DNA from 3 places in the Marinobacter apostichopi genome. Region 2 is predicted to be linked to each of the others. Evidence: predicted binding sites of a transcription regulator. Region 2 holds the regulator's gene; each other region holds the start of a gene.
The links. The regulator sigma-54, encoded in region 2, starts transcription at its own class of promoters, with help from an activator protein. The targets are predictions, from matches to a motif close to ANTGGCATNNANNTTGCTNT.
Positions count from the first base shown of each region.

Region 1: the regulator sigma-54 is predicted to act here: its motif matches at 1,835-1,854, upstream of QUE89_RS08710 (PEP-CTERM sorting domain-containing protein).
Region 3: the regulator sigma-54 is predicted to act here: its motif matches at 4,835-4,854, upstream of QUE89_RS01475 (circularly permuted type 2 ATP-grasp protein).

Region 1 is NZ_AP028070.1:1,880,950-1,888,725, reverse strand. Features, by position in the region: gene QUE89_RS08725 (hypothetical protein) at 122-577, shown strand; gene QUE89_RS08720 (hypothetical protein) at 669-983, shown strand; gene QUE89_RS08715 (hypothetical protein) at 976-1,545, opposite strand; cyclic di-GMP riboswitch class I at 1,858-1,932, shown strand; gene QUE89_RS08710 (PEP-CTERM sorting domain-containing protein) at 1,964-2,620, shown strand; gene QUE89_RS08705 (PhnE/PtxC family ABC transporter permease) at 2,617-4,083, opposite strand; gene QUE89_RS08700 (ATP-binding cassette domain-containing protein) at 4,092-4,742, opposite strand; gene QUE89_RS08695 (putative selenate ABC transporter substrate-binding protein) at 4,742-5,611, opposite strand; gene senB (selenoneine biosynthesis selenosugar synthase SenB) at 5,796-6,779, shown strand; gene selD (selenide, water dikinase SelD) at 6,804-7,776, opposite strand, start outside.
Region 2 is NZ_AP028070.1:2,628,612-2,636,387, reverse strand. Features, by position in the region: gene rapZ (RNase adapter RapZ) at 1-414, opposite strand, end outside; gene ptsN (PTS IIA-like nitrogen regulatory protein PtsN) at 452-922, opposite strand; gene hpf (ribosome hibernation promoting factor) at 1,009-1,317, opposite strand; gene QUE89_RS12100 (RNA polymerase factor sigma-54) at 1,429-2,955, opposite strand; gene lptB (LPS export ABC transporter ATP-binding protein) at 3,118-3,843, opposite strand; gene lptA (lipopolysaccharide transport periplasmic protein LptA) at 3,821-4,375, opposite strand; gene lptC (LPS export ABC transporter periplasmic protein LptC) at 4,359-5,009, opposite strand; gene QUE89_RS12080 (KdsC family phosphatase) at 5,006-5,575, opposite strand; gene QUE89_RS12075 (KpsF/GutQ family sugar-phosphate isomerase) at 5,575-6,555, opposite strand; gene QUE89_RS12070 (ABC transporter ATP-binding protein) at 6,835-7,647, shown strand; gene mlaE (lipid asymmetry maintenance ABC transporter permease subunit MlaE) at 7,689-7,776, shown strand, end outside.
Region 3 is NZ_AP028070.1:343,487-351,262, reverse strand. Features, by position in the region: gene QUE89_RS01505 (DUF6231 family protein) at 1-375, shown strand, start outside; gene QUE89_RS01500 (tRNA-uridine aminocarboxypropyltransferase) at 369-1,064, shown strand; gene QUE89_RS01495 (YkvA family protein) at 1,064-1,483, shown strand; gene pomA (flagellar motor protein PomA) at 1,549-2,325, shown strand; gene QUE89_RS01485 (MotB family protein) at 2,329-3,279, shown strand; gene QUE89_RS01480 (ammonium transporter) at 3,500-4,708, shown strand; gene QUE89_RS01475 (circularly permuted type 2 ATP-grasp protein) at 4,912-6,345, shown strand; gene QUE89_RS01470 (alpha-E domain-containing protein) at 6,339-7,277, shown strand; gene QUE89_RS01465 (transglutaminase family protein) at 7,274-7,776, shown strand, end outside.

The sequences.
Region 1 (7,776 bases), 750 kb from region 2:
TGTCTTGAAGTGGGCCAGAAATAGAAGCGCGATATTTTCTCATGACTAACACAGGTTTAGAAAGCTTTGCCTGACAACGGATAAGCTCCATAATGCCGCTGTCTGCAGATGAGGTACGGGTATGTTACGAGCAGTTCTGGTGGTGGGATTGATGCTGACGCTGTTAATTGCAGCGGTTTTTGGGCCTCGTCTGTTGAAGACCGTGGAGCCGGAAGCCGGCACCGGTGCCAAAACCGAGTGTGATCTGGATACCAGTGCTTGCTCCTGGTCCGATCTTGATGGCAACTGGCACGTGGCATTGAAGCCGCTGACGGATCAGGATGCGGACTACGAGTTGACTGTGACCGGGGTGGAAGCCCCAGACCGACTGCTTGCAGTTCTGCAGGGCGATTCCATGTACATGGGTGAATACCCGGTTCCACTTCGCCGCCAGGGCGACGGTCGTTATGTTGCGCGCTTCAGCGCCCCTCTGTGCAGCACCGGAAGCGATATGCGCTGGCGCCTGAATCTCCAGCGAGGGCAGACCAGTATCGATACGGCTCCCTTCCACATGGTGTTTCAGGCACACACTCTGTGAAAGACCGCAAAACCTGAACCCCGCATTGCTGACAAGCCCCCACGAATGTGTAGACTCCAGTAATCTTGTCGCCAACATCAGGGAAGACGCCATGGATTACGGAGATAGTGTCCAGAAAGTATTGCTGCGGAAAATTCGCAAAGCAGAGCAGGATCTCATTCAATTGAAACTGGACTACTGCCGGTTTGTTTTTGGCCTAACCCATCGCGCTCGCGTTGTTTCCGACGATGGCGTTTACCTGGTGCGCTCGGTTGATGTTGAAACCATGAAGCCTACCGAAGAGGGCGCTTTTACCAAACCTGCAATCGCTGGAACTCCAGTCCATTCACCGGATACTCCGGAGCCCACCCAGCTTGGCACTCAATGGACATTGGAAGCAGCGCCCAAGCATGCAGCAATTAAATAAACGCATTGGCGGTAACGGCTTCATAGAGACTGTGTTGTGACGCCACATAGTGAGACTCCTGCCAGAACTTGGCCCCATCGAGACCCTCCCGAAAGCACGCCAGACCCGCGCTACTGTTCGTTAATGTTGCGATGGCCTGAAGTGCCTGTGATTGCTTCAGACCTGTCTTTCGGCTGGCGATGTGAGCCACGATGCCGGCCAGTGAGTCAGAATGGCGAAGAGTGCGGTCACACAGTGTACAGGCGGCCCCGTACAGCCACGCAGCCGCATATGCCCGAACGGCAAAAGATGACTCGGCCAAGTCGAGACCGCGGATCCGACAATCCCGCTCTTGCAGGCCAGCAAGAATGTGAAGTTGGGTAAACAATTCGGTTCGATCGGGGGCAGATGCCGGAGGCATTAAGCCGGAAGTGGATGGGTCAGCAAGTCCGGGCATCTCCATTCGGCTGCTTTGAAGCCCATCCATTGGGGCAGAGCGAACCAGCGCCACCATTCGAAAGGCCATCAATAGCACCAACGCTACCAATCCAACCTGCGTCACTAAAATCAGCCCGTCTGTCATAACATCCGAATCCAAGCATTAAGAAGATAAGCAGATTGTAACGGAATGTAATCGGGCGCCAGAGCTAACGGATTGGCAGAATGCGCCAAAACCGCGGGGGTTATCTTCGAATTGTGATTGGAGTCCCACTCCGCATGCCATGCTTTCCGAGCGGGTCAGTGTCAGTTCCTTTTACAAGAATCGAGCGTTGCAAGGAATGTAACTCCTGATTAACAGCTATGCGTCGATTATTTTTACAGGTGCCAATCGTCCACTTAAAAAAACTGAGAAATATCCAGCGCCTACGGTCTCTGGCATGGTTCTGGCTAACTGTAAACTTGTAGCCAAACCATTCGTGAGAGTGGGACGGAAAGCCGCGGGTCTCCAGGAGACAGCCGGGCTGCGCCGAACGAGTTCCAAGCCTCCCCGGAGAAGGTCGATGAAACTATTTAAAACGGCACTTGGTTTCGTGTTTGCAGCAGTAGCAGGCGCCGCTCTAGCCACACCTCAATACCATGGCACTACAACAGCGAGCGGTGATCTCACGTTGAGCCACGGAGCGGGTTACTACATCTGGAATGACCTGCACAATAGTCGTGACTGGTTTGTTCGCTGGGCAGCTCCGGGAGTCAGCGATTCGGACGGCACGGTAGAGTGGTTCGGACACCTCCAATTCGGAAACTCGATGCTTGGCACCGTCGAAGAGTTCGGTTTCGAAACCTCCGGTACTCACTTGGACACCCTCAGCAGCATGAGCTTCGGGACTTCCGACTTCATTGTCTGGGAGGCTGCTACTAACGACAGTGGTGGTGTCGACGGCTTTAACTTTACGCTGACGGGCCATACTGAGTTGCTGCAGTTTGCACTCGGTTCCAGCATCTATTCCGGACTTGCTCCGGCGCTGGCAGATCCGGGTGTAACTTCTACCGGGATTTTCATTGGCGACGGCTACGCCTCGACCAATACTCTGGTTTTGGAAGGTTCCGATGGCATCTATCAGCAGTTTGAAATTTCTGTGGCTGAACCGTCGACACTGGCTCTTTTAGGGTTGGGTTTGGTGGGCTTTGGCGTGTTGCGAAGAAAAAAGAAATCCTAACAGGTTGGCATAGTCTGAAGGGCCAGCTTCCGCCTTATGAAGCGGCCCAAAATATCCACACCGATGTTCAGCAGCGCTGTAATAACGATTAGCACCATGGCCCGGTCGAACTGGATGTTTTGGATGGCGCTGTCAACATAGAAGCCGAGGGTGTAGATCCCCAGAATGCCCAGAATTGCGGTTTCCCGCATGATGATTTCCCACCGGTAGAACAGGAACGCCAGGAACGCGCGGTACACACGTGGCACCAGCTCGTAGGTGTAGCGGTTGAAACCAATCACCGCATCGGGTCGAAGCTGTATTGCGCTGGATTGCCGACCGATCAAATGCCCGATGATTCCGCCATTATGCAGGGCCAGGGCGATTACTGCCGGCAACATTGATGGCCCCCAGAGCTGCAAGAGAATGTAGGCGAGAATGTACTCTGGGGTAGAGCGGGCTATGACAAGAAATATGTGCCCGCCAGTTCGGCGCGCCGGCCCTCCAAAGTGGCTGGATATCAGCGGAAAGGTCAGCAAGGCAATCAATCCCGTCGCCACCAGGGCAATCTGGGTCAACACCAGCGTGTTCCAGATGCCTGGCGCTGCTTCAGTAACCATAACATCCCCGAACCACGGCATCAGGCCAGCGAGTCCCTCACCGTTCCGGAGGGGTGACGGGATAATATCCTGGGTGAAGAAGCGCTCGACATTGCCCCAGACGATGGGCAAGCCATCACCGAGAAAAAAGGGTGCGCCGAGGATGTAGACCGGCAGCAGCTTGGGCTTCACCCAAAGCGGCATCGTCGCGATCAGAACATAAAACAGAATCAGCATGGCCCCGGCTTCGGAGTAATGTCCTTGGGAAAAAGCGGATTCCAGGAAAAAGCCCAGGGTTGGAAGCCCGACAAAGCCCAGAATCGCGCTAGACCGCAAACCGCACTCGAGCCGATAGGCCGTGTAAGTTCTTAGCTGAACCCAGCAGTCCGGAATGCGGGTGTACAGGAAGGCCGATACCCTGCCAGTTCCTGGCGGCAACAAGCGGCCTGGGGTTGGGTCGGCCTCTTCGAAGATCTCGGAATACACCTTTGCAAAAATACCGGCGTAAGGGATGGCAATGGCCAGTACACCGGTGAGTGGGTGAAAGCCAAAGAATTGCAGAAAAATCAGAGCCCAGAAAAGTTCGTGAATGGCGCGGATGAACGCGCAGAACGTGCGCACCACCGGGCTGCGATACACCAGTGACAAAACGAAACCACACAGGCTGCCCAGCGCCACCCCCACGAAGGCGAAGGCCACTGTGCGCAACAAAGCCACTGCGACACCTTCAGAGCTGAAAAAGTCCGGAGTGACAACGCCCATGAAAAATCGACCCAGGTCTTTCCAGGGGTTGGCGGCCGTAATCGCAATATCAGCAAACAACAGCGCGACCAGAGCAATGGCAACAAACAGAAAACTGACTCGAACCGTGGGTGAGGAGAACATGGGAGGCGTCAGTATAGTGGGGTGATGTCGGCGGGAGTCAGTCGCTCGCTGTATTCATCAAGAGCGATCTGGCCGTCCTGAATGCCAACGATGCGGGTACAGTATTGAAGAGCCAACTCAACGTCGTGCAAAGCCACAACACTGGTGGGAAATCGCTTGCTCATCAGCTTCATAACCAAGTGAGACATGGGGCCATCCAGTGCCGACACAGGCTCATCGGCCAATAGCATGTCTGCTTTGCGAAACACCGCCCTGGCGATAGCGACCCTTTGCCGTTGCCCGCCGGACAGGGAAGCGGTCGGCACCCAGATTTTTTCCGGCATGGAAAGATCTTTGAGCAGTGCGCGCACGGCGGCTGAGTCCTTGGAAAACGGGCGCATCAGGGTTAGCGTGTTGTACCAGGTTGGGTGGGCGTCAAGCTGCCCCATATACACGTTGTGAAAAACTGGCAGGGCATTGACCAGTCCAAGGTCTTGTGGAACCAGGGAAGAGGTGCGGCCAACCTGCTGATGAATCAGGCTGATCAGCGTCGACTTGCCAGCGCCGCTCTTGCCGACCAGCGCAACTCGCTCTCCTTTTTTCACTTGGAGCGAAAGCGGACCAATCACCCGCTCTCCTCCAAACGAGGCCGTTAGCCCTGATAGATCAAATCCCGACATTAATCGATGATTCCGATCTGCTTTCCTACCACTTCAATCGGCTTGTAGGCATCATTGGAAACCGGAATAAAACCAGAACGCGGGAAGCTATTGAGCAGCTCCTCATCCTTCATGTTCAATAGCGCCTGCTGAACGCGATCGGTAAAGCCGTCGCCAAACCGCTCGTCCGCGTCACCGCGAATGCTCCATTGGTAATTGGGGTAACTGGGTGTCGTCCAGATGACTTTAACCGCATCGGTGTCCACGTTGCCGGCTTTGGTCTCTTTGTCCCAGACCGAAAAATTGATGGCGCCCACTTCATAAGTGCCTGCCTCAACCAGACGCAGGGTGCGGGTATGGTTACCACTGAAACCAACCCGTGAAAACACGTCGTCCGGTGCTTCGTTGAAAGCTTCGCGGATGTAGTATTCGGGGATCAGACGGCCGGAGGTTGACCCTTTTGAGCCAAACGTGAAGGTCTTCCCACGCAACTCCTCGGGCAAATCTTCTGATTCGTCGAGGCCGGTACTTTTGTGGGCGATGATGTGAGAATAAAACGCCTCGTCTTCAACACCCTGTGCAATCGCTTCAGAGCCGGGTACCAGCGAGCGTGCCTGTACACCAGACAGGCCGCCAAACCAGGCCAGCTGCACCTGATTGTTACGGAACGCAGACACGGCTGCGGCATAGGATTTCACCGGGATGTATCGAACATCGACATCCAGGTTCTCAGACAGGTAATCGGCGATACCACGGAAACGCTCAACAAGCTTGGTTTCATCTTCGTCAGGAATCGCTGTGAATACTAGGGTCTGGGCTGAAACAGCGGCCGAACAAGCGAACATCATGACACTTGCGGCGGCAAATTTCCGTATCATATTCAGAGCCATTTGAGGGTCCTTTCTTTCCGGGGATGGTTCGTTCTTTTGAGTTGTAAGCTGCCGAAAATACTGGCTTCATCAGCATACCGTGATTTACTACGTCTCGGAACAGCTATACGATTGCAGTCCAGAAAAAGTGCAACCTGACGGGGAAAATTATCGTCGCAGGCAAACCAGCAGGAATTCAGCCGCCATGCACATCACTCTGATCACACCTGCGCCCTCAGGTTCACGGGCTGGCAACCGGGCGACAGCGGATCGCTGGGCATCACTGCTAGAAAATGCCGGGCATCACGTCAGTGTTGTCACTGAGTACGAAGGCGCGCCCTGCGACCTTTTCATCGCGCTGCACGCCTGGCGCAGCCACGATGCCATTCAGACCTTTCGTAAATCCTGGCCGGAAACGCCGCTGGTTCTGGTACTGACCGGCACGGACATCTACCGGCATCAACAGGAATACCCGCTGCCTACCCGGGCATCCATGGCGGCCGCCGATGTGCTGATTGGCTTGCACGCGCTGGTTTCGGAGGACATCCCTGAAGAGTTCGCCGGCAAACTTCTTACCCTTTATCAATCCGCCAATGAGATCCCGCCCGTCACCAACAAAGCGGCTGCGATCGAAACGTTCGATGTTTGCGTGATCGGGCATCTGAGGGAAGAAAAGGATTCGCTGCGGGCGGCGATGGCTGCCCGGTTGCTGCCGGATAAATCGAGGGTGCGTATTCTCAATGCTGGCAAGCCCCACAATCAAGAATGGCAAGCTTTAGCAGAGCAGGAGATGGCGGCGAACTCGCGTTTCCAGTGGCTTGGTGAACTCGACAAGCCCAGCACCCAGAACCTGATGGCGCAGTGCCAGTTGATGGTGATGAGTTCGGTGATGGAAGGCGGTGCGAATGTAATATCGGAGGCCTGTCGGGCAGGGCTGCCGATATTAGCCTCAGACATTTCTGGTAATCGGGGGTTGCTGGGCAATGACTATGAGGGTTATTACCCGGCTAAGGACCAAGCGGCTCTGGCCAAATTACTGCAGAAAGCAGAATCCGATCCGGAATTCCTGAAGTGTCTGACAGAGCAGGTGAGTGAGCTCGCCCCTCGGTTCACACCAGAAAATGAACAAAGATCATTGGAGCAGGCACTGGAAATGGCTCTCCAGCGCCGCTCCAATCTGAGCGGCTAGGCTAGGGGCTCCAAACCCAATCGATCAATCCTTGAGCGAAATAGGTTCGATGGCGCCTTGCATGTCCTGGGCTGTAACCCGACCGATGATGGCCGTGTGCGGGTAGCCCAGTGCTTTCAGCTCGTGCACGCAAGCCTCAGCCTGATCCGCCGCCACACTGGCAAGCAGACCACCGGCCGTCTGTGGATCAAAGATCAGGGGGTACCTCGGATGATTTACCCACTTTTCCTGATCTCGGATACCGCGACGCAAGCGGATGTTTGCCGGCTGCAGCGAACTGAGAATGCCTGCGGCCGCTGTTTCCTCGGCACCCGGCAAAACCGGGATGGCAGACAAATCCAGTTCGGCATCGACGCCAGAAGGCCGAGTCATCTCTACCAGGTGGCCGAGCAACCCAAAGCCAGTCACATCGGTACAGGCCTTTGAGCCATAGCGCCTGAGGCACTCAGCACCGGCTTTATTGGACTGGATCATGGAGCTCAGGGCGCTATCAATCCAGCGACCCCTGGCGGCCAATTTGGCGTGGGCTGCGAACAGAGTTCCGGTGCCAATCGGTTTGGTCAGAATCAACACGTCACCGGCACGCAGGCCGCCTTTGCTCATGACTTCGTCAGGATCGATCAGTCCGTTTACCGCAAAGCCCAGAGCCAGCTCTTTGCCTTCGCCGGTGTGACCACCGACCAGGGCACAACCCGCTTCGTTCAGAACCTCGACGGCGCCAGACATCATCTGGTAAACGACATCTTCAACCTTGGACTCAATCCCGTAGGGCACGGTAGCAACGGCAGTGGCACTTTGAGCCTCTGCACCCATGGCGAATACATCACCCAGGGCGTGGTTGGCTGCAACTCTGCCAAACACGTAGGGGTCGTCGATAAACGCCCGGAAAAAATCCACCGTATGGACCACAGCCTTCCCCGGCGGAACCTCCAGCACGGCGGCATCATCGGGCGAATGCAGCCCGATGATGATGTCATCCCGATCGATAGGGCGGAGC
Region 2 (7,776 bases):
TAGGTCGGACAGCTTGGACAAAGGCTCCAGCAGTTTCTTTTCGTTGGTGATGGCCTCACGAAGCGAGGTCTTGTCATCGCTCAGGGGGTGCTTGCGCCGGGTGGCGTGGAAGCGCTGGAGCAGTGACTGTTCGTCGGCATCGAGAAAAATGACCTCAACGGTGACACCGGTGTTCTGAAGCTGGCGGTAAATGTCTTCAAAGTTGGCCAGCTCGGCAGAGAGGTTGCGGGCGTCGATGCTGACTGCCATCTTACTGAGACGCCCAGGCGAGCTCTTGGTGGTTGCCTCATGGGTGAGCGGGAACAGCAGGCCAATGGGAAGATTATCGATGCAGTAGTAACCGAGGTCCTCAAGGACGTGCAGTGCCGTACTCTTACCGGAGCCGGACCTGCCACTTACGATAATCAGTTTCATACGCTCACACTCTCCAATACCGTCTCCAGAATTTGGCTTACTCGGTCGCCGCCGTCATACGCTTGTATAGTGTTGCGGCATCCTCGCACTGGCGAAGCCGGTCGCAGAATGCGCGTTCATTGAATTTTTCCGCCAACTGGCTCAGCAGTTCCAGATGCTCGCTGGTGGCCTCTTTGGGCACGACCAGGGCAAACACCAGATCGACAGGTTGGTTGTCGATGGCATCAAACTCAATGCTCTCTTCCAGCGTCAGCAAAACGCCCACCACATGATCAAGCCCTTCCAGCCGACAGTGGGGAATGGCAATGCCTTGGCCAATGCCGGTGCTGCCCAGACGCTCCCGCCCAATCAGATTATTGAAAATCTGAGTCTCGCTGAGAGTGCCGTTATGCTGGTGAATCTGTTCGGCGATGAATTCCAACACCCGCTTTTTACTGGAAGCGGGGACCCGGCACTGGGTCAGCTCTGGCGCAAGAATGTTATCGATGGTTAAGGATGTGTCGCTCATGAATCGACTGCAATTCCGTAAAAAAAAGGCTGCGGCAGGTTAACCTTGCCGCAGCGCGATGAGATGACATGCACGATAACTGGCGTCTAGCGACCGCCGTTGCCGTGCATCCGGTCTACATTCTTTTCCTTGTGCTTGAGGATCTGGCGGTCCAGTTTGTCAATCAGCCCGTCGATGGCCGCATACATGTCCTCGTTTTCTGCCTTTGCGTGTATATCACCACCAACCACGTGCAACGTCGCTTCTGCCATTTGACGAACTTTCTCCACTTGCAAAGTGACCTGGCAATTACTGATGTGGTCAAAGTGGCGTTCAAGTTTCTCAAATTTTTCCGAGACGTAATCCTTCAGTGCGGGAGTCAGTTCTACGTGGTGGCCTGAAATGTTGAGTTGCATAGGCGTCTCCTGTTGTCATCGTGCCGGCCCAGACGGGTCGGGCTGAGGGCTGGCGCGCACTGCGCCGCCAAAGTTTGGTCTGGGGGAGCCCCCTGTGAGGGCAGGGCTCTCCTAAACCAGTCTTTTTCGCTCATTCGAGGGTGGAATATGCATGGCCTCCCGGTACTTGGCTACCGTCCGCCGCGCCACCTTGATTCCTTGATCCCCTAGCATGGCCGCAATTTTGCTATCGCTCAACGGCTTTTTCGGCGTTTCCGCTGCGATCAGTTTCTTGATCATTGCACGGATAGCGGTCGATGAACATTCCCCGCCTTCATCCGTACTGACATGACTCGAGAAAAAATACTTCAGCTCAAAGATGCCCCGGGGCGTATGCATGTATTTTTGTGTCGTGACCCGGGAAATGGTCGACTCGTGCATCTCCACCGCCTGCGCAATATCCGACAGGATCAAGGGTTTCATGGCTTCTTCACCGTGATCCAGAAAGCCCTGCTGGTGTTCAACGATTCGGGTAGCCACCTTAAGCAAGGTTTCGTTACGGCTTTGCAGGCTCTTGATAAACCATTTGGCTTCCTGCAGCTGATCACGCAGGTAGGTGTTGTCGGCACTGCTGTCTGCGCGCCTTATAAGAGAAGCATAGCCTGCATTGACGCGGATGCGTGGTGCAATTTCAGGATTTAACTCAACTCGCCACCGGCCGTTGTGTTTGCGCACGATGACATCCGGAATCACGTAATCAGGCTCGGCGCGATCGATCACGTCTCCGGGCCGTGGGTTCAGGCCAGTGATGAGGGCCAGAACCTCCCGCAATTGATCTTCTTTGAGCCGGCTGCGCCGCAGTAATTGCGCGTAGTCGCGGTTACCCAGCAGATTGATGTAGTGGGTGATCACCAGTCGGGCCTGGGACAGCCAGGGTGTTTCTGGCGGTAACTGGTTCAGCTGGATCAGCAGGCATTCCTGCAAGTCACGGGCAAAAACGCCGGGGGGGTCGAAATGCTGCAGGCGGTGCAGCACCGCTTCAACCTCGTCCAGTTCAACCGGGTCTTCATCCGCATCATCTTGCAGCCCGGCGTGGATGTCCTCAGGTGGGCTGGTCAGGTAACCCCGTTCGTCCACGGCATCCATCAGGGCATGGGCAATGGCCTGGTCCCGCTCGCTCAACGGAGTCAGGTTCAGCTGCCACTCAAGGTGGTCCTGCAGGGTTTCCGTGGGTGAGTTGCGGGTCTCGAAATCGTGATCGTTTTCGTCGTCATTGCGCGCGGAGGTCGCCGGCGCTGACTGATAGATATCGTCCCACGCGGTGTCGACCGGCAGATCGTCGGGGATGGTATCCGGAATCTCATTCTCCGATGACCAGTCGGGCCCGTTTTCGGACTCGTCCCAGTCCGGGGTGGTCTCTGGAGCCGGTTCCGAGGCTGTTTCGCTGGCTGGCTCGTCGTGACTGTTGCTGTCGTCGGTCGACTGGGATTCCGCCTGGTCGTCGTCCTCGGAGGTTTCCAGCATGGGATTGGATTCCAGCGCCTGCTGAATTTCCTGCTGAAGATCCAGGGTGGATAGCTGCAGAAGCCGGATCGCCTGTTGCAGCTGGGGTGTCATGGTCAGACTTTGACCCAGCTTTAACTGTAAGGAGGCTTTCATAACCATGGTTCAGGATCCGTCACTCGTCAGCACTCTGCGTTGCGGTCTGTTCAATAAAAAAGTCGTTATGTGGCCGTCACTTGCCGACATCCCAAAAGAGCCTAGCAAGTTCTTTGCCGAGTTTACTTGCTCAAAGTCACCAACACAATCGGATGCTTGGCGTCACAGTCTGAATTCATTGCCCAGGTAGACTTCTTTCACCTGCTGGTTGGCCAGGATGGTTTCAGAATTTCCGGACGCAATAATGTGACCACCGGAGACAATGTAGGCGGTCTCACAAATGTCCAGGGTTTCCCGCACGTTGTGGTCGGTGATCAGCACACCGATGCCCTTGTCCCGGAGGTGGCGGATGATGTGCTTGATATCGCTCACCGAGATCGGGTCGACCCCGGCAAAGGGTTCGTCCAGCAGGATAAACGCGGGCTCCATGGCCAGGGCGCGGGCGATCTCGACACGACGGCGTTCACCGCCGGACAGGGCCATACCCACGCTGTCGCGAATGTGGGTAATGTGAAACTCTTCAAGAAGCTCTTCCAGCTTGTTTACCCGTTCGGTCCGGCTCAAGCCCTTGCGGGTCTCCAGGATGGCCATGATGTTGTCACGAACGGTCAGTTTGCGAAACACCGAGGCTTCCTGGGGCAGGTATCCGATACCCTTGCGGGCGCGGCCATGCATCGGCAGTGGTGTGATGTCCTGGCTGTCGATAGTGATGCGGCCCCGATCAGCAGGCACCAGCCCGACAATCATGTAAAAGCAGGTGGTCTTGCCGGCCCCGTTGGGACCGAGAAGACCAACGATTTCGCCGCTGCGGATCTCCAGCGAAACGTCAATCACCACCTTTTTGTGTTTGTAGCTTTTTGCCAGGTTACTGGCTCTGAGAACTGCCATCGGATCCCTGTTTGCTTTTGGTACTGCGTGGCTGGATGACCATTTCGACACGGCCGCTACCAGTATTCGTGTCGCCACCCTGCGCGGTTACAACCCGGCGGACGGTATCATAATGAATGACGTCGCCCCGGAACAGGTTGCCATTCTGCTCAATGATGGCATCCCTTTCAAAGGTCAGTTGGTCTTCGCTGGCGGACCAGGTGATGTTGAGGGCACGGGCGTCGGTTTCACCCTCGCCGTCCCGGGTTGGCTGCTGGTAGCGGGCCGGCTGGCCGGAGGCCTCAATGCGGCTCAGGCCATTGGCATCCCGGAACAGCACCACGCGCTCTGCGTCGAGCCGGGTTTTTCCCTGCACTAGCTGGACGTCTCCGGTGTAGGTGGCTATGCCCTTGGTGTCGTCCAATCGGGCGTTATCGGCGCTCACGGTGATCGGGGCGTCGGAATCCAGGTTGAACGCGGTGGCAGGCCCGCTGACGGTCAGTGCCAGCGTGACAGCCAGCAGCGTGAGACATCGGTTATTGACCAGTTTCATAGCGTCCTTCCACCTGAGATTTAAGTTCGAGGGTTCGGTCGTCAATCCAGGCTTTCATGCCTTTCGCCCGGGTGACGCCAATTTGATCGGTGATGGTAACCGGTGCGTCGGTGTACACGGTGCCCTGGTCGTTATCCAGGGTCAGGCTGGTGGTTGTCATCGTGGCTTTGCGTTCGCCAATGGTCCGGATAACCCGCACGTGGTCGGTCAGATAAAGCACACCTTCATTTTGCAACAGGCTGCCATTCTCCGACTCGACAATCCAGGGTTCCGTTTCTGGCTGACCGAAGAGCTTGGCGCGGGGTTCTTTCATGGTGGCTACATTGCCTTCCTCGAACTGTTCGATTCGAGGGCTGGTGAACTGGATTTTCAGGTCGCCGTTTTCGTCATAGGACGTGTACTGGCCATTGACGACAAAGCCATCGGGTTCGGCCTTGCCTCGAAGTTTCGCTGCATCGTCTTGAATCCTGGTGGGTTCGTCACTGCGCCATAACAGAAACAGTGTTGCGGCAATCGTGCCGCCGAGGGCCAGGGTGCGCAGCCACGGACGGTCTGATAGCGTAAGCAGCGCGATCAGGCCGTCTTTGGTCTCGCCATTGTTGTTGCTGCGCTGATCCTTGGAACTGGCACTCATGTGTCGGGCTCCAGATAGCTCGCTAGGGCGGCGCCGAGCTTACCCTGAGCCGTCAGCAACAAATCACTGACTTCACGCACGGCGCCGCTGCCACCGGCGGCCTGGGTGCAATAGTCGGCGTGTTCGCGTACCAGCCAATAGCCGTTGGGCACGGTCAAGCCAAGCCCGGCAAAACGGATGGCCGGCAGGTCTGGCAGGTCGTCGCCCATGTAGGCGATTGCATCGGCGGGCAGGTCCATGGCGCTGAGCAGTTCCTGCAGCGCGACGCGTTTATCCTCGCGACCCTGCATCAGGTGGGGAATGCCCAGATCCCGCATCCGTTTTTCGGTGAGGGGCGACTTTCGGCCGGTGATCACGGCGACATCGATGCCCGCCGCCATTAGCTGTTTCATGCCCAGGCCGTCGAGGATGTTGAAGGCTTTGAGCTCATCGCCATTGGCGCTGAAATAGAGTCTGCCATCACTCATGATGCCGTCGACATCAAACGCAATCAGGCGGATCCCGGCGGCTTTGGTCAGGAGTTCCCGTGGCCAGTTCGCGGCTAGCGGGCTGATCGGGTCTGACATCAGATCACTCCAGCCCGAAGCAGATCGTGCATGTTGATAGCGCCCACCAAGCTGCCGCTCTGGTCGGTCACCGGCAGCGCGTTGATTTTCATTTCTTCCATGATGTTCAGGGCTTCCGCCGCCAGGTGTTCGGCCTGAATGGTTTTGCCGTTGGGGGTCATGACGTGTTCGATTGCGGTGGTGTGTACGTCGACATTCTTATCAAGCGTGCGACGCAGGTCGCCGTCGGTAAAGACGCCGGTCAGCTTGCCGGATGCATCCAGTACCGTGGTCATGCCCAGTCCTTTGCGAGAAATTTCCAGCAGGGCGCCGCTGAGGGTGGTGCCTTCAGGGACTTTTGGAATGCGGTCCCCGGTGTGCATGATGTCGGAGACTCTAAGCAGAAGCCTACGCCCGAGCGTGCCGCCGGGGTGCGAGAATGCAAAATCTTCTTTACTGAAGCCGCGCGCCTCCAGCAGGGCGACCGCGAGAGCGTCTCCCATGACCAGCGTGGCTGTGGTGCTAGAGGTGGGCGCCAGGCCTAGCGGGCAGGCCTCGGTTTCAACGCTCACGTCCAGGTTGGCCACCGCTTCCCTGGCCAATACCGAATCCGGGTTGCCGGTCATGCTGATCAGCGGAGCGTCCATACGCTTGATCAGCGGCAGAATGGTAACCACCTCGCTGGTGTTGCCGCTGTTGGATATGGCAATGACTACGTCCTGGCTGGTAATCATGCCCAGGTCACCGTGGCTGGCTTCGCCGGGATGCACGAAAAACGACGGGGTGCCGGTACTCGCCAGGGTTGCCGCAATCTTGTTACCAATGTGCCCGGATTTGCCCATGCCGGTGACCACGACCCGGCCCTTGCAGGCCATGATTACCTCGCACGCCTTGATGAAATGGTGATCAATGCGTCCTTCCAGGGCATCAATAGCATCACGTTCGATACGGATGGCTTGAAGCGCGGAAGTGCGAAAGTCCTTTGAGCTCTGTTCAGTCATCGGGATTAGGGCCTGGTCTGCTTGGGTGAACATGGTTATCAATGCATTGCACAGTGCCTGATTCTGGGGCAATGCCGCTGAAGTTACAGCGGAGTATATCATTTTCAATCAGAGACGCCGTGGGTTACAGGATGCGTTACAGAAAGTTCAGTGAAACTGATCAACGTGTTCATGCTTTTTCGGCTTGGACCGATTGAGCTTCAAGCTTCCTTGGCATAATGTAGCCGCACTTTTTAGTCGCACTTTCACAGGGTGGGGTTACGCACAAAGGGTAGGGTTATGGACAGTCCCGCATACATATCATTGAGAGATGTTGTATTTTCCCGTTCAGGGCGTCGAGTTCTGGATGGCGTAACTCTGGACATACCGCGCGGTAAAATCACCGCCATCATGGGGCCCAGTGGCACCGGTAAGACCACGGTGTTGCGGCTGATAGGTGGTCAGCTGCGACCTGATTCCGGCAGCGTCAGTCTTGATGGTCACGACGTGCCAAACCTGAAGCGCGGCGCGCTGTACAAGCTGCGGGAAAAGATTGGCATGTTGTTCCAGAGCGGGGCCCTGTTTACTGATCTCAATGTGTACGAGAACGTGGCGTTCCCTCTGCGAGTGCACACCTCGCTGCCTGAAGACATGATTCACGATATCGTGCTGATGAAACTGGAAGCGGTGGGCCTGCGCGGCGCTCGGGCATTAATGCCGTCAGAGTTGTCCGGCGGGATGACCCGGCGAGTTGCGCTGGCACGCAGTATTGCCCTGGACCCGGAGCTGATCATGTACGACGAGCCTTTCGCCGGTCAGGATCCGATCACCATGGGCGTATTGGTAAAGCTGATCCGGGACCTTAACAGTTCTATGGGCCTGACCAGTGTGCTGGTGTCCCATGATGTGCCGGAATCCCTCAGCATCTGTCATCACGCCTGCATCATTGCTGATGGCAAGGTGATCGGCGAGGGCACGCCGGACGAAATCCGGGCTCATCCGTCCGAGCAGATCCAGCAGTTCCTGCGCGGTCAACCCGATGGACCGGTGCCGTTTCACTATCCTGCCGGTCCCGCTGGCGCTGATTATGGGCTCCCCGGGGAGGCTTCTTGATCGATCGAATTGTGGCGTTGGGCCGTTGGGGGCTGACAACCATGTCGGCACTCGGTCGCTCAGGGCAGTTCCTGGCGGGCGTTGTGGTGGGTGTCCCGAGACCGAGCATCGGGTTTCCGCTGTTGATCA
Region 3 (7,776 bases), 1.5 Mb from region 2:
AGCCACCGGAGCGACGCCCGGATCTGGCGCCTGGACACCGCCGACCCCAATGCGGCGCTGCCGCCAACCGCAGTCCAGGACCTGGCCCTGATTACCGATACCCTGGAGCATCTGCCCCACGGCGAGGGCGCCCTGCTGCTGGGCCAGCTGCGCAATTACGGCACCCATCAAATTGCCGTGCTGGTGGGCGACACCCCCGACTGGGCCTTCAAGGATTTCATTGGCCTGGGCTTTCGCCGCCACGCGGAAATACAGGGCGAGGCCGGCATACTCACGCTCTACACCTACAACCTCGACACCTACAACCACAAGCGCGCCTGGAACAACCCCGACAACTGGGCCAACCCGGAAATGTGGGGCAAGGCCTGGTGGTAAATAGGCACCGGCAGCAATCCATCTGCCCGCATTGCCAGTTGCACGCCAATATTTGCGTATGTGACCAGTGCCAGGCAGTGGCCAATGGCACCCCGATTACGGTCATACAGCACCCGACAGAGGTGGGGCGCAGCAAGGGCACTCTCAGAATTCTTGAACGCTGCCTGGATCAGGTGCAGGTTGTGGTGGGTGAATCCCCCGAGCAACTGCAGCGGGCCGGATTGAGTCTTGCAGATTTGAACGCAGACACGGCGGTGCTGTTTCCCGGCCCCGCCAGCCAGCCCCTTGAGGAGGCCGACACCAGCGCCATCAACCGTTGGCTGCTGCTGGACGGAACCTGGCGCAAGGCCGCGAAGATCCTGCACCTGAATCCACACATTGCTGCCCTGCCCCGCTTCCACTTTGCACACCCGCCGACGTCGCAGTATGTGGTTCGCAAGGCACCCGCGGAGCACTACCTCTCTACTGCCGAAGCGGCCGCCTACCTGCTACAAACTCTCGAACCCGGCCTGAACGTTCAACCAATCAACACCGCCATGGCCACACTCGTGGATAAACAGCTGGCCCAGATTCCGCCGGAATTGAGGAATCGCTACCAAACACCGTTAAGCCCGCAGAGGTTGGCAACCGACTCAGGCTTGAGCGATCATGGTGGCTGCACACTTTCTCTGGCAAAGGACACGCTGTAATGGCCCTGTTTAATGAGAAAAACGCGGAAAAACAGCTAAATGCCGAGTCCGGCAAGGTGCATCGCGCCGACCTGGAAACCCTGCTGGAGCGCCAGCGGACGATTGAGGAAAAGGTGAAAGGCAGCGGCAAGCTCAACCGCTTCAGCGCCGACATCAAGCTCATGTTCGCAATGATCCGCGACTATTGGTATGGCAACTACCGCAGCGTGCCCTGGAAGACCATCGCGGCCATTGCCGGCGCGCTGCTTTACGTTCTCAATCCCCTGGATGTGATCCCCGATCTGATCCTCGGTTTCGGTTTTATAGACGACGCCGGCGTGGTCGCCCTGTGTCTGAAACTGGTGGAATCGGACCTGCACCGCTACGCTGCATGGAAAGAACACTACGACGCGCAAAACAAATTTACACATTCGAATTGATTGGTACACAAACCGGACGTACCCTTTCAATCGTTTCTTTCATTGCCCCTGCCTCTGGAGACGACGTGGATTTTGCCACCCTGATTGGCCTTGTTGGCGCTATATTGCTCATCGCTTCTGCCGTTATTCTCGGCGTCTCACCCGATGTTTTCATCAATGGCCCCTCCCTGCTGATTGTCCTCGGGGGCAGTGTGTTGGTGGTGCTTTCGAAATTCAGTTTTGGCCAGTTCTTTGGCGCATTCAGCGCCGCAGCCCGGGCCTTCAAGTTCAAATTACCGGAAACCCAGTCTGCCATCGAGGAACTGGTGGATGTGGCACAAATTGCCCGCAAGGAAGGCGTGCTGGGGCTCGAGGGCCGTGAAGTCGAATCGCCCTTCCTGGGCCAGGGCATCCAGATGCTGGTGGATGGCCAGAACGCCGACACCATCAAGCAGTTGCTCAACAAAGAGCGGCTGATGACCCTGGAGCACAATCGCTCTGGGGCCAAGGTGTTCACCGCCCTGGCCGACGTTGGTCCAGCCATGGGCATGATCGGCACCCTGATCGGTCTGGTGCAGATGCTGTCGAACATGGAAGACCCCAAATCCATCGGCCCAGCCATGGCCGTGGCACTGCTGACCACCCTGTACGGTGCCATGCTCGCAACCATGATCGCCTCTCCCATCGCCGACAAGCTGTCGCTGCGGATGACCGAAGAGGCACGCATGCAGTCCCTGTACATTGATGCCCTGGTCGCGGTTCAGGAAGGCACCAACCCACGCGTGATTGAGCAGCTTCTATCGAGCTACCTGTCGCCGAAAGAGCGCGCCAAGGTTGGCGAGCCAGAACCAGCCAACGGGTAGGTCATGGACGAGCTTCCAGAAGAGGAAAAACCGGGCATCCCGGCCTGGGTTGTTACCTTCGCCGACCTGATGTCGCTGCTGATGTGCTTCTTCGTGTTGCTGCTGTCGTTCTCTGAAATCGACGCCATGAAGTTCAAGCAGATCGCCGGTGAGCTGTCGAAGGCCTTCGGGGTTCAGCGCGAAGTGCCGACTCTGGACATTCCCATGGGCACCAGCCCGATTTTTGACAAGTTCTCGCCGGCGCCGCCTGAGCCCACCGTGGTGAACGAGGTTCGGCAGACCACGTCAGACCAGAAGCCGGAGCTTCAAACTCTCAAAAGTCCAACCGAGCAGGCCATTGAGGCCGCAACCCAGGACCAACTCGACCAGAGCACTCAGGACATAACCAAGGTGCTGGAAGAGGCCATCGAAGATGGCCGCATCAATGTGGCCCAGGATGAGGATCAGCGCAGGATCGTGATTCGCATTGAGGAAAAAGGCTCCTTCCCTTCCGGCTCTGCCGATCTGACCTACGATTTCGAAACCTTGCTGCTGGACATGGCGGATGTGCTCGCGGAGATCCCAGGCAGGCTAACGGTAGAAGGACATACCGACGACATCCCCATTCGCACGTCCCGGTTCTACAGCAACTGGGATCTCTCGGCAGCACGAGCCGCGGCCGTAGCCAATGCCCTGTTGGCGGTGGAAGAGGTTGAACCGACCCGATTGGCAGTGAAGGGCCTGGCGGACACCAAGCCCCGGGTCAGCAACGACACCGTGGAAAGTCGCGCCAAGAATCGCCGGGTGGAAATCATTGTTGATCTTTCAGGCCCGCTGCAAGAGCAGGAGGTCGAACTCCGGGAACTGGTGGAGTCAGGCGCCCTGGACCAGGAAGCGGTGATTGATTTTGAAGCGAACCCCACGCCTGAGATCCTTCTCGACGACAATAACCCGGACAATAACATCACCTGGTAATCGGCCTCGCCGAGTGCCCATATCAGTGCAAACCCGACATGAGCGCACTTTTTTGGTGCGAAAATTCCATTAAGAGCACCATCTTACCTTCCCTCTCCCCTAGCAACTGACTAACGTCGCTACTTTTGCATCGTTTTGGAACGCCTCTTGCTTCTGTGCACCCGACCAATGCACAACAAGCCCATCCGAGGCCAATAAAACAATTCAGGAGCGAAAACCCGTGGACATCACGAGTGCAGTACATACCCTGACTGAGAGCGCTAACACGCTGTTCATCCTTATCGGTGCCATCATGGTACTGGCCATGCACGCCGGTTTTGCCTTCCTTGAAGTGGGCACTGTGCGTCACAAGAACCAGGTCAACGCCCTGGTCAAGATCATGACCGATTTCGGCGTCTCTGCCGTGGCCTACTTCTTCGTGGGTTACTACGTCGCCTACGGCAGCCACTTCATGACCGGCGCGGCAGAACTGACCGCCAGCAATGGCTACGAGCTGGTCAAGTTCTTCTTCCTGATGACCTTCGCGGCCGCCATTCCGGCCATCGTCTCCGGCGGCATTGCCGAGCGCGCAAAGTTCTACCCCATGCTGATTGCTTCCGCCCTCATCGTGGCCCTCGTGTACCCGTTCTTCGAAGGTCTGATCTGGAATGGTAATTTTGGATTCCAAGCCTGGCTTGAGAGCCAGTTTGGTGCATCTTTTCACGACTTCGCCGGCTCCGTTGTGGTGCACGCCGTGGGTGGCTGGATCGCCCTGGCCGCGGTTCTGCTGCTCGGCGCTCGTAACGGCCGCTACCGCAACGGCCGCGTGGTCGCCTTTGCCCCGTCCAACATTCCATTCCTGGCCCTGGGCGCCTGGATCCTGACCGTAGGATGGTTCGGTTTCAATGTTATGTCCGCGCAAACCCTCGACGGCATCAGTGGCCTCGTAGCGGTGAACAGCCTGATGGCCATGGTCGGCGGCATCCTGGTGGCCATGCTGGTGGGTCGCAAGGACCCGGGCTTCATCCACAACGGACCGCTGGCCGGCCTGGTGGCCGTTTGTGCCGGCTCTGATCTGATGCACCCGGTAGGCGCACTGATCACCGGCGGTATTGCCGGCGCCATCTTCGTGTACCTGTTCGAATGGGCCCAGGCCAAGATTGAGCGCCTGGACGATGTGCTGGGTGTCTGGCCGCTGCACGGCGTCTGCGGTGTCTGGGGTGCGATTGCCTGCGGTATCTTCGGCCAGGAAGCCTTCGGTGGCCTGGGCGGTGTCAGCCTGATGTCCCAGATCATCGGTTCCGTTGCGGGGGTTCTGGTGGCTTTCGTAGGCGGTCTGATTGTATACGGCGTTATCAACGCCATTTCCGGCCTGCGCCTGACTGATGAAGAAGAGTTCAACGGCGCGGACGTCAGTATTCACCGTATTGGTGCAACTTCCGTCGAATAAGGCGATTTGGTAACACTTTGAAGCAGGCGGCCACGTGGCCGCCTGCTTTCGTTTTAACCCCTGAATTGACAGAACGGCCGTACTCTCCTTTGCTGTAAGACAGGGCATGACACCATCAACAGAGCCGATGGCCCGCCTTTTGCTGCCCATTACCGTATTGAGTGCCAACTTCACCGGCACCCTTCAGGGAGACGAACAGAATCATGTTGATTGAGACGCCGGACGCAGGTCTGTTTGATGAGCTGTTCGATGAGAACAACCGAGTGCGGCCACATTGCCGTATGCTGGAAAACTGGTTACTCGAATCGGATGAAAACCTGATCGCGGAAAAGCGCCGCGAAGCCGATGTGTTGTTCCAGCGCCTGGGCATTACCTTCAACGTCTACGGTGAGGATCAGGGTGCCGACCGACTGATCCCGTTTGACCTGATTCCACGGATCATTTCCGCCAGCGATTGGCACAAACTCCAGGCCGGCCTGCGCCAGCGAGTAACGGCGCTGAACCGCTTCCTGCACGACATCTACCACAGCTACGAAATCGTTAAAGCTGGCGTAATCAGTGCCGAGCAGGTGTTTGCCAACAGCCAGTATCAGCCCGGCATGCAAAACCTGAAGCTGCCGAGAAATCTGTATTCCCACATCGCTGGTATCGATCTTATCCGGAACAACGATGGCGATTTTTACGTGCTGGAAGACAACCTCCGGTGCCCCAGCGGGGTGTCGTACATGCTGGAGAATCGCCGGATGATGATGCGGCTTTTCCCCGAACTGTTTGCCCACTCACCGGTAGCTCCGGTGGAGCATTACCCTAATCTTCTGGGTGAAACCCTGCGAGCCGCGTCGTTGAAAGCCAACCCGACCGTGGTGGTTCTCACCCCGGGCCGCTTTAACAGTGCCTATTTCGAGCATGCCTTCCTGGCGCGACAGATGGGGGTGGAGCTGGTCGAAGGCGCCGACCTGTTCGTGCACCAGAACAGGGTCTATATGAAAACCACCGTCGGCCCGCAACAGGTGGATGTCATCTACCGCCGGGTCGACGACGACTTCCTCGACCCGCTGGCTGGCAACCCCAGTTCCATGCTGGGCGTGCCCGGGCTTTATGCCGCGTACCGAACCGGTAACGTAGTCCTGGCCAACGCCATGGGCACCGGGATTGCGGATGACAAGTCGATCTACCCGTATGTTCCGGACATGATCCGCTTCTATCTCAGTGAAGAGCCCATTCTGAAGAATGTGCCAACCTGGCAGTGTCGCAAGAAAAAGGACCTGCAATACGTGCTGGATCACCTGCCGGAACTGGTTGTTAAAGAAGCCCAGGGCGCCGGCGGCTATGGCATGCTGATTGGCCCCAAGGCCAGCAAGAAAGAACTGGAAACCTTCCGCGGTCTGCTCAAGGCGCACCCCGAAGATTACATTGCCCAACCGACACTCAGCCTGTCCACCTGCCCCACCTTTGTGGACGAGGGCGTGGCACCCCGGCATCTGGATCTCCGTCCCTTCGTGCTGTCGGGCAAGAAGATTCAGATGGTTCCCGGCGGGCTGACCCGCGTAGCCCTGAAAAAGGGCTCCCTGGTGGTGAACTCGTCCCAGGGCGGTGGCACCAAAGACACTTGGGTACTGGAGGACGACTTATGCTGAGCCGCGCAGCCTCCAGCCTGTTTTGGATGGCCCGTTACCTGGAGCGGGCAGAGAGCCAGGCCAGACAACTGGATGTCAGTTTGAACATGGCCCTGATCGACGTTCCGGAAGACCGCACCGAACAGCTTTCGGTGCCGTTACTGGTCTCTGGCACCTATGATGAGTTCTTCGAACACCATGAAGAGATCACGCCCCGGAACCTGATCGACTTCCTGTTGCTGGACGACCAGCACCCGGCCAGCGTCTTTAACTACATCCGTAACGCCCGGGACAACGCCCTGCATGTTCGGGGCAACCTGTCGGCCGACGTCTGGGAAACCATCAACCGTGCCTGGCTCGACTTGAAAGTACTGCAGCAAGAGGGAGTCACCGAGTCCAACGCCAGCTCAGTATTCGACTGGATTCGCGAACGCTCGCACATGTTCCGGGGCGCCGCTTACGGCACCCTGTTGCGCAACGATGCCTTCCACTTCCTGCGCCTGGGTACGATCATAGAGCGCGCCGATACCACCGCGCGGGTGCTGGATATTCGCCACGTCATGGCCACGAGGGCGATGGAGGAGCAGGCGACTCAGTCTTTCTTCGAGTGGACCGCACTGCTGAATTCCCTGGCGGCGTTTGAAGCTTACCAGAACACCTACGGGCATAGCCTCGATCCTACCAGTGTCGCGGAATTGCTGATTCTGTCCCATGAACTTCCGCGTTCCCTGCACAGCTGCCTGGAAGAAATTGCCGGCCTGCTCGACCGGGTTGAAAGTGGTTCTGCCCAGCGAGCCCGGCGCATGGCCTCCAGCCTCTACGCCAACATCCGATTCGGTGATACCGACTACATCGAGGAACGTGGCCTGCATGACTACCTCGTGGATTTCCTGGCAAGGATTCAGCGCATTGCCGGTCAAATTCAGAAAGACTACATGGGGTGGCACCAATGAGACTGCATATTCGTCATGAGACGACCTACACCTACGAATCGCCGGTCCGCAACAGCATCCAGTACATCCGGCTGACGCCCCGGAACACGCCCCAGCAGCGTATCTTCGAATGGCGCCTGGACATACCCGGCGAAACCAGTGAGATGATCGACGGTTATGGCAACCCGGTGACGGTGATGACACTGAAAAAGGCGTTCCCCAGCATCACCCTGGTCGCCGAGGGCATTGTCGACCTGACCGGCAAACCACTGACCAAGGACGACTCTCCGTTCCCACCCGAAGTGTTCCTGTGCGACACGCCACTGACCGAGGTGGACGAAGATCTGAAGGCGTTCGCCGAACAGTACTCACCCAACAAACGCAGCCTGCTTCGCCTGATGAAGCATTTGCGCGAGCACATCGCGTTCACCCCGGGGGCCACCAGTGTGACCCACACCGCGGCGGAGGCCTTCAAGCTCGGTGCCGGTGTGTGCCAGGACCACACCCACATCTTCATCGC